2 regions of the Nonomuraea sp. NPDC005983 genome follow, and region 2 is predicted to be linked to the other one. Evidence: riboswitches for the same ligand, from Rfam matches in the RefSeq annotation. Region 2 holds a riboswitch; the other holds the start of a gene.

Region 1 (4,484 bases), on a different contig from region 2:
GACATGTGCTCAGCATACCCATGGCTTGACATGTAAGAGCTTACATATCAAGCTTCACCTGTGAATAATGACACGAGATCGAGAACCCTGTTGCTGGTAGCCGTGATCGGCGGCATGTTCCTGGCGATGCTCGACCAGACGATCGTCGGCACCGCCCTGCCGCGCATCGTGACCGAGTTGGGCGGCACCGCCCTCTACACCTGGGTCGTGACCGCGTACCTGCTGACCTCGACGATCACCGTCCCGCTGTACGGCAGGCTGTCGGACCAGTACGGCAGGAAGCCGCTGCTGCTCGTCGGGCTGGCCGTCTTCGTCGCGGGCTCCGCCCTGTGCGGTCTCGCCCAGGACATGCCCCAGCTCATCGCCTTCCGCGCGCTGCAGGGGCTCGGCGCGGGCGCGTTGATGCCGCTGTCGCTCGCGCTGGTGATGGAGCTGTTCCCGCCAGAGAGGGGGGCGCGGGTGCAGGGCGCCCTCGGCGGGGTGATGGCGCTCAGCTATCTCGCGGGGCCGTACCTCGGCGGGCTGTTCACCGACCACGCGAGCTGGCGGTGGTCGTTCTACGTGAACGTGCCGCTCGGGCTGGTGCTGATCGCGATCGTGGTGCTGCGCCTGCCGTACCTCCGGGGAACGGGCGGCGAGCGCCCCGACTACCTGGGGATCGCCGTCTTCAGCGTGGCGATCGGCGCGCTACTCGTCGGCCTGACCGAGAAGGGGCTGGACGGCAACACGTGGACGAGCGCGGCCGTGGTGGCGCCGATCGCGCTGGCGGCGCTGCTGCTGGTGGTGTTCGTGGTGGTCGAGCGGCGGGCGGTGGCGCCGATCATGCCGATGAACCTGTTCGGCAACCGCACCTACACGCTGGTCAACGTGACCTCGTTCTGCACCGCGTTCTGCATGTTCGCCGGGGTCGTCTTCCTGCCCAGGTACTTCCAGGAGGCGCTCGGGCTCAGCGCGACCCAGTCGGGGCTGCGGATCTACCCGCTGACCCTGGCGATGGTGGTCGGCAGCATCGTCATGGGGGCGCTGATGACCAGGACCCGCGTCTACAAGCCCTGGCTCGTGGCCGCGCCGTTCCTGATGGTGGCGGGCACGCTGCTTTGCCTGAACCTGACCCTCGACACGCCCGGCTGGCTGCTGGCGGGGTGGATGGTGCTCATCGGTCTCGGTATGGGGCCGATGCTGTCGGGGCTGACGGTGGCCGCGCAGCAGTCGGTGCCGCCCCGGTACCTCGGCACGGCCTCGGCCAACCTGACGTTCTTCCGCCAGATCGGCGGCTCGGTCGCGCTGGCGCTGGCCGGCACCGCCTACACCTCGGTCATCTCGACCGAGGCGCCGCTGCACGGGCTGGCCGCCGCGCACGCCTCGGCCGCCTCGGTGGTCATCCCGTCGCTGGGGGTGGCGGGGGCGCTGGTGGCGCTGGCCGCGTTGGTGGCCATGCCGGGCAAGCGGCTGCGGCCCGTCGTCCGTGAAGAGCGGGTGGAGGCCGGTTTCGCGGCGTGAGCCGCGCCGTGCGAAGCTGTGTGTGTCCCAAACACCAGGAGGTCCTCATGGCGGAAACATCGGAGCCGGAAGTCAACGAAACCCCCGAGGACGAGTTGAAGCGCAAGTTCCGCGAGGCGCTGGAGCGTAAGCGCAGCCAGCAGGCCGGCTCGGGCGCGGGTGGCAGGGGCGCCGACCCTTCCAAGATTCACGGGGCCCACGGGCCGGCTTCGAGCAAGCGTTCGTTCAGGCGGAAGAGCGGCGGCTGAGACCGGACTGTTCCGGAGGGTACGGCATGGGCCGTGCCCTCCTTTTCTTTTGCCTGCTATGTCCTAGAAGGTAGATCTTCGCCCGTTTTATGGTGTTACCTTTGCCCTTGTCCGATTTGTTGGGTACAGTCCTGGTGTTATCAGCCAGTGACCTGGCCCTTCACAAGGAAGAGGCAGCTGGCTGGCGTCGAATCCCGCAGCCCTGCGGGAGCCGGGGACCCATCTCTTTGGGGTGAATCCGACAAGTGCGTCGGTAGGGCATCTCCACGCCCGAACCCGTCAGCTAACCCGGTAGGCGAGATGGAGAGGACAACCAACGTGATGGTTCACCGCGTCGTACCCCCAGCCCGCGTAGTGTCACCGGCCGCCGACTGAGAGCGGCCCCCCTTCCCCTGAACTTCCAGCGCTCCGCGTAGCGACCGTTTCGGCATACCCGCCCGGCTACGTCCTTGGGAGCGCCGCTTCCCCGTACCCACACAAAGGACTCTTTGACTTCATGTCTGTACGTCTTGGCATGCGCTCGTTTGCCGCAATCGCCGCCGCCGCGTTCGGTGCGGTGGCCATCGGCGCCGGATCCCCCGCACACGCCGACACCCCCTACGACAAGCAGCCCCTGCTCAGGGGCGGCACCACCGCGTCCTACTTCTGGGACGACTCCTCCGGCCGCGCCGGAGACACCGGCCTGCCCGCCAGCGGCAAGCCCATGCAGAAGGGTCTCGTCGCCAGCCCGAGCTGGCCGCTGATGACCGAGGGCTACGTCATCTACAAGGACAAGAAGGCGCCGTTCTTCGTCGGCGACCGCGGCCCCGGCGTCCCCTCCAACAGCGGTGTCATGCTCGACCTGGACGCCAAGACGTTCGCCTACCTGACCGGCGGCACGTTCAACAGCAGCACGCTGGGCGTGGACGGCGTCGGTGGCGAGGGCCACATCAAGATCAAGTACGTCATCACCAAGTGGGGTTCCGGCCCCGGCAAGAAGAACTACCCGGTGGCGTACTCGAGTGGCGCCTGGTCCCGCGTGGACAGTCACCCGGCCAAGCCGCCGACCATCCTCGTCAAGAAGGACACGGTCGACAAGAACGCGCCCGTCCCGGTCGCGCCCGCGGTTGCCGAGCCCAAGACCGAGGCCGGCGGCACGGTGGCCGACGCGGCCGACGTGTCCGACGCGGCCGACGTGGCCAAGGTGTCCGACGTGGCCGACAGGCACCCGCAGGCCTCTGCCGAGAGCGAGCCCGCCTCGGGCGCGTCGAGCGGCATGACCGGCGCGGTCGTGGCCGGTGGCCTGGCCCTGGTCGGTGGCGGCCTGATGATGGGCCGCGACCGGATCCGCAGGCTCATCCGACGCTGACCCTCGGGAGCCCGCGGCCACGGGGACCGCGGGCTCATCGGGACCCCACCCTCAAGTGGCCCGCGGATCAGGGGATCGCGGACACACCTGACGACGGCTTGCGCCCTCCCGCTCCGGGCGCAAGCCGTCGAGCCTTTTAGACCTCCAGCTTCTCCTCGATGGCGCGAAGCTGGTGGCGGGCCAGGGCCAGGTTGGCGCGGGCGCGGTCGAGAGCCAGGTAGAGGAACAGGCCCTTGCCGCCGCGCCCGCTGATCGGGCGGATGATGTGGTACTGGGAGCCGAGCGTGATCAGGATGTCCTCGATGGTGTCCTTGAGCCCCAGCGAGTCCATCGTGCGCAGCTTGGCCTTGACCACCTCGGTGTTGCCCGCGGCGGCCACCTGGAGGTCCAGGTCCTTGGAGCCGCCGAGCGCGCCCAGCGCCATGCCGCTGCCGTGGTCGACGATCGCCGCTCCGATCGAGCCGTCGATCGTCATCATCTCCTTGAGCGAGATATCCATGCTCGTCATGTCTTCCTCCGTTCGCGTGCTGCGATGGCGGCCAGACCGGCCGCCGTCCTGCGCCCCTCCAGCCGGAGCAGGCCGAGATTGGCGCCGGGGCCCGCCAGGACTGTGAGGACGATGGTGGGGCCCGCCGCGTAGCAGGCCGCGTAGCCGGCGGTGCCGGAGATGAGCGTCTCCTCCAAGGCGCCCCTGCCCGTACCCGCGATCATGCGTTTGCTCATCGCCAGGAGCGCCGCCGACAGCGCGGCCGTCTGCGCCCCGCCGTCCCCCGTGCCGTTTCCCGTGCCGATTCCGGGGCCGCTGCTGGGCAGGTCACAGGCGATGGGCAGCCCGTCGACGGTGCAGGCGACGCTGCCGCTGACGTCCGCGGCGCGCTCGCGCAGGAGCGCCATTTCCTTCAGTACCTCGTCGCGCAGCTCCACCGATGGCCTCCTCCTGCGTGAGGGAAACCTCACGACAGCTCCTCCAGCGCCTTCTTCAGGCGCATCAGCAGCGCCAGGTCCGTCGGGTCCGCCGTGACCGCGGGGCCGACGGCGCCGGCACCGGTTCTGGGCGCGGGCGGCGGTATGCGCTCGCGCCGCGCCCTTCGCGGCAGGGCGGGCGCGTCCTGGACGAGCAGGCCCGCCGCGGCCAGCTTGCGCACGGCCAGCAGGACGGAGTAGCCGGACCTGCCGAGCCGCTTGGCCAGGTCGAGCGGGGTCGCCACCCGGTCGGCCTGGACGATGATCTCCCACTGCACCCGGCTGAGCGTCACGCCCTGTCCCGGCAGCCCCGGCGACGGGCGTATCGGGGCGGCGTCCAGGTCGGCGGACGGCCAGATCTGCGCGAGCTGGGCGCGGCGCCTGGCGCACTCCCGCACCAGGCCGGTGACGTCGAAGTACCACTG
Region 2 (4,484 bases):
GGCGGCCTGCGCTACCACGGGATGTCGCCGCTGCTGTCGCACATGTACGAGCTGGGCCTGTTCGACGCGGTCGCCAAGTCGCAGAGCGAGTGCTTCGAGGCGGGCGTGCGCTTCGCCCGCGCCGAAGGCATCGTCCCGGCTCCCGAGCCGACGCACGCGCTGGCGGAGACCATCGCGGAGGCGCTGCGCTGCAAGGAGGCCGGCGAGGAGAAGGTGATCCTCACCGCGCTCTGCGGCCATGGCCACTTCGACCTGGCCGCGTACGACCGCTACCTGTCAGGGTCGATGCAGGATCACACGCTGCCGCAGTCACGCCTGGACGAGGCCCTCAGCGACCTGCCGGGCTAGACGACGCCGCGTCAGCGGGCAGTGGGGCGCTTTCCGTGGTTGGCCTTCTTCTTCTTGCGGTCCTTGCCCTTGCGAGCTCGTCTGGCCATGGGCTCACCTCCGTGATCGGCGCGTGCTTCGCTTCCAACGTCTCGCGCCTCGGGCCGCCGCACAAGCCATGCGGCTACCTAACATTCCCCAACAAACCCGTGTCATAATTTGGTGGAATCTGTTGGAAGGAGCGACGGCGTGCTCGCACAGCAGCGGCAGCAGACGATTCTGGAGCGCGTGCGCAGCAGCGGCGGCGTCCGGGTGGCCGATCTCGTGCGCGAGCTCGGCGTCTCCGACATGACGATCCGCCGCGACCTGGAGGTGCTCGCCGAGCGCGGCCTGCTGGAGAAGGTGCACGGCGGCGCCACGGCGCTCGGCCCCGGCTCGACCGAGGAGCCGGGTTTCACCGCCAAGTCCGCCCGCCAGCAGCAGGAGAAGGAGGGCATCGCGCGCCAGGCCGCCCAGCTCGTCAGGCCCGGCACCGCGGTGGCCCTGTCGGCGGGCACCACCACCTGGGCGCTGGCCCGCCACCTCATCGGCGTGCCGGACCTCACGGTCATCACCAACTCGATCCCGGTAGCCGAGGTCTTCCACCGCAACCCGCGCGCCGACCGCACGGTCGTGCTGACGGGTGGCGTCCGCACTCCGTCCGACGCGCTCGTCGGCCCGGTCGCGGTGGCCGCGATCCGCCGCCTGCACGTCGACACGCTCTTCCTCGGAGTGCACGGGATGAGCGTCCGCGCCGGGTTCACCACGCCGAACCTGCTGGAGTCCGAGACCGACAGAGAGCTGGTGGCCGCGGCGCACCGGCTGGTCGTCCCCGCCGACCACACGAAGTGGAACACCGTCGGCATCAGCACGATCGCCGAGCTGACCGAGGCCGACGTGGTCATCAGCGACGCCGGGCTGTCCGAGGACGCACGCTTGGAGCTGGCCGAACGGGCCGGAGAACTGATCATCGCGGAGGGCTCGCAGTGAAGCGCACCATCACCCATCTGGCCGACGGCCGAGAGCTGATCTACTTCGACCGGCGCGACGACGCCGACAGGAGCGCGATCGACCGGCGGCCGCTCGACCCCAGGCCGGTGGCGTCCGAGCTCCGTTACGACCCGCTGACCGAGGAGTGGATCGCGATCGCGGGGCACCGGCAGACGCGCACCTTCCTGCCTCCCGCCGACGAGTGCCCGCTGTGCCCGTCGACTGACACGCGGGCCTCGGAGATCCCGGCGCACGACTACGACGTGGTGGTGTTCGAGAACCGCTTCCCCTCTTTTTCCGGAAATTTCGGCACTTACGGTGAGGTGGGTGGACTGAGCGGGGTGCGGCCGGGAGCGGGACGGTGCGAGGTCGTGTGCTTCACGTCCGATCACTCCTCGTCGTTCTCCCGCCTCTCCGACTCCCAGGTCGAGCTGGTCATGGAGGCGTGGGCCGACCGGACCGCCGAGCTGTCGGCCATCGACGGCGTGGAGCAGGTGTTCTGCTTCGAGAACCGGGGCGAGGAGATCGGCATCACACTCCCCCACCCGCATGGCCAGATCTACGCCTACCCGTACGTGACCCCGCGTACCAAGCTCCAGCTCGCGGCCGCCTCCCGCCACTCGGGCGGCAACCTGTTCGCCGACGTGCTGGCCGCCGAGCAGGCGGAGCGGACCCGCGTGGTCGCCTCGAACGAGCTGTGGACCGCGTTCGTGCCCGCCGCCGCCCGCTGGCCGTTCGAGGTGCACGTGTATCCGCACCGGCAGGTGCCCGACCTGGCGGCGCTGTCGGAGGAGGAGCGGGCCGCGTTCGCACCGCTGTACACCTCGGTCCTGCGGGCGCTGGACGGGCTGTTCGGCGTGGCGATGCCGTACATCTCGGCCTGGCACCAGGCGCCGGTGCGGCAGCAGCGCGAGCTGGCCTACCTGCACCTGGAGCTGTTCAGCATCAGGCGCGCGCCCGGCAAGCTGAAGTACCTGGCGGGCTCGGAGTCGGCCATGGGGGCGTTCGTCAACGACGTGCTGCCAGAGGAGGCGGCACGCATGCTTCGATCACAGGTAGATCACTAATTGATCTCCGATTGAGTTCACATGACCTTGGTTTTACTACTAACATCCCTTTTGCACCGGCCGTAACAGCCGTTGCCGCCTAATCCCGGGCGTGTTGCCCGGGAGCCGGGGACCCACCGCAACCGGGGTGAATCCACTTCGGTGGTAGGGACATCACTCCTGCCCGAACCCGTCAGCTAACCCGGCCGGCAGAGGGAGAGGAACACGTACGTGGCGGCTGCGTCCCCCGCGAGTCTGGCCATCGCTCTCGTCACCGCCGCCTCCGCGGCCTTCAGCCCGGCCGTCGCCACGGCCGCGCCCAAACCCACGGAGGCGCAGCTACGCGCCGAACTCAAGAAGCTCAACGCGAAAGTCGACAAGCTCATCGAGAGCTACAACCTCAAGCGCGTCGAGCTGGCCAAGGCGCGACAGGACGCGGAAGCGGCCGGGAAATGGCTCGCCACCGCCGATCAGATTCTGGCCACGGCCCAGAGGCGGGTTTCCGAGCTCATCCAGCTGCGCTACCAGAACGGCGATCCGTCCTTCCTGCTGCCCACCGACGGCGCCGCCGCCGCCGTCCTCGAACAACTCACCAGCGAGCAGCAGGCCATCGTGCGGAGCGTCGCCAGCGCCCGCGACGAGAAGAAGCGCGCCTCCGACGAGGCGGCAGCGCTCGAGTCCAAGATCCGCACGGACACGGCGGACGTCGCCAAGCAGCGCGACGGCGCCCAGGACGTCATCAAGGACATTCAGAAGAAGCTCACGGAACTCGTCCCGACCGGACCGGGCCGACGCTCCGACGGCAGCTGGGCACCCGAGCTGCCCTCCGGGTCCGACAACATCACCGCCCGCATGCGGGTCATCCGCGGGCTGATCGAGAAGAACTTCGCGCTGCCGTTCGAGGTGGGCTGTTTCAGGGCGGGATCGAGCGGCGAGCACCCCCTCGGCCGGGCCTGTGACTTCATGATGAGCACCGGCGGCACCATGCCGAGCAGCGCCAACAACGCCCTGGGCGACCGCATCGCCGCCTGGGCCCTGCAGAACAAGGCCAAGCTCGGCGTGAAGTACGTCATCTGGAAGCAGCGCATCAACCAGGGCTCGGGCTGGGAAGCCATGTCGGACCGCGGCAGCATCACCGAGAACCACTACGACCACGTGCACATCTCGATGTACTGAACGTAGGGGATATGGCATCTGGTGATGTATCCACGAGTTGAGATGGCCTTTGTGCTGGCAGTAGCCGTGCGATTGAGGCTTCAGGTTGCTGGCGTTGTCATGTCGCCTGTGGTGCGCTGAGCTGCTTTTCTTCTTGTTCTCCGGACACCCGCCATGGCCAGGCAGGGGCTGTTTCGCTTCATAGCGAGCGGCTGTCGCATCGCCCTACCGGCGGTCCCTTGTGCGGGAGTTAGCCCGCGACTGTCTTGACGTAGGCGTCCACATGGTCGGCAAGCTGGGACTCGGATAGGTCAAGGTGCTCGAGGATGGTGTACCTGCCCGGACGGGTTCGTGGCGCGTACGCCACGGCCTTGGCGAAGTCGGTGTCTGACAGGCCGAGATCGCCGGGAGTACGCGGGAGGTCGTGCCGTTTCAGGCAAGCGGAGATCAGCTGGACCTTGTCTTCGTCCTGACGTAGGTAGGTGCAGAACAGGGCACCGACTCCGGCGAGTTCTCCGTGACTGGCCGTGCCGGGGTAGAGCTGGTTGATGGCATGCATGATCTCGTGGTCGCCGCCGCTGGCAGGTCGGCTCGACCCGGCCACCGCCATTGCCATCCCGGACAGGATCAGCGACTCGGCCAGCACGGTGAGGAACTCGTCGTCTCGGGCCTGGCCTGGCTGGTGCAGGACGACCAGTGCCGCTGATCTGGCCATCGACACCGCTAGCCCGTCGATGTGCTCGCCGGCCTCGGCGGCGGCCAGTTCCCAGTCGGCCACTGCGGACAGGTCGCTGATCGCATCGCCGATCCCGGCCGTGGAAAGTGCCGCCGGGGCGGACCGGACGCGGTCGAGATCCACCAGGACGGCCGTCGGCATCACGACGCCGTAGGAGCCCGTGCCCGACTCATGTCGCAGGGTGCTGACCG

Evidence for each region. Region 2 has a riboswitch for cyclic di-AMP ahead of ABZ297_RS34155 (hypothetical protein). Riboswitches for the same ligand answer to the same signal wherever they lie in the genome.
Region 1: another riboswitch for cyclic di-AMP. It lies ahead of ABZ297_RS31240 (hypothetical protein); the one in region 2 lies ahead of ABZ297_RS34155 (hypothetical protein).

What each region holds. Positions count from the first base shown of each region.
Region 1 is NZ_JBEXUP010000089.1:2,941-7,424, forward strand. It holds gene ABZ297_RS31225 (PadR family transcriptional regulator) at 1-5, opposite strand, end outside; gene ABZ297_RS31230 (MDR family MFS transporter) at 91-1,500, shown strand; gene ABZ297_RS31235 (DUF5302 domain-containing protein) at 1,548-1,748, shown strand; cyclic di-AMP (ydaO/yuaA leader) riboswitch at 1,924-2,061, shown strand; gene ABZ297_RS31240 (hypothetical protein) at 2,245-3,096, shown strand; gene ABZ297_RS31245 (hypothetical protein) at 3,233-3,604, opposite strand; gene ABZ297_RS31250 (roadblock/LC7 domain-containing protein) at 3,601-4,020, opposite strand; gene ABZ297_RS31255 (hypothetical protein) at 4,050-4,484, opposite strand, start outside.
Region 2 is NZ_JBEXUP010000106.1:22,765-27,248, reverse strand. It holds gene ABZ297_RS34170 (TrpB-like pyridoxal phosphate-dependent enzyme) at 1-348, shown strand, start outside; gene ABZ297_RS34165 (DeoR/GlpR family DNA-binding transcription regulator) at 577-1,356, shown strand; gene galT (galactose-1-phosphate uridylyltransferase) at 1,353-2,423, shown strand; cyclic di-AMP (ydaO/yuaA leader) riboswitch at 2,490-2,628, shown strand; gene ABZ297_RS34155 (hypothetical protein) at 2,634-3,578, shown strand; gene ABZ297_RS34150 (iron-containing alcohol dehydrogenase family protein) at 3,808-4,484, opposite strand, start outside.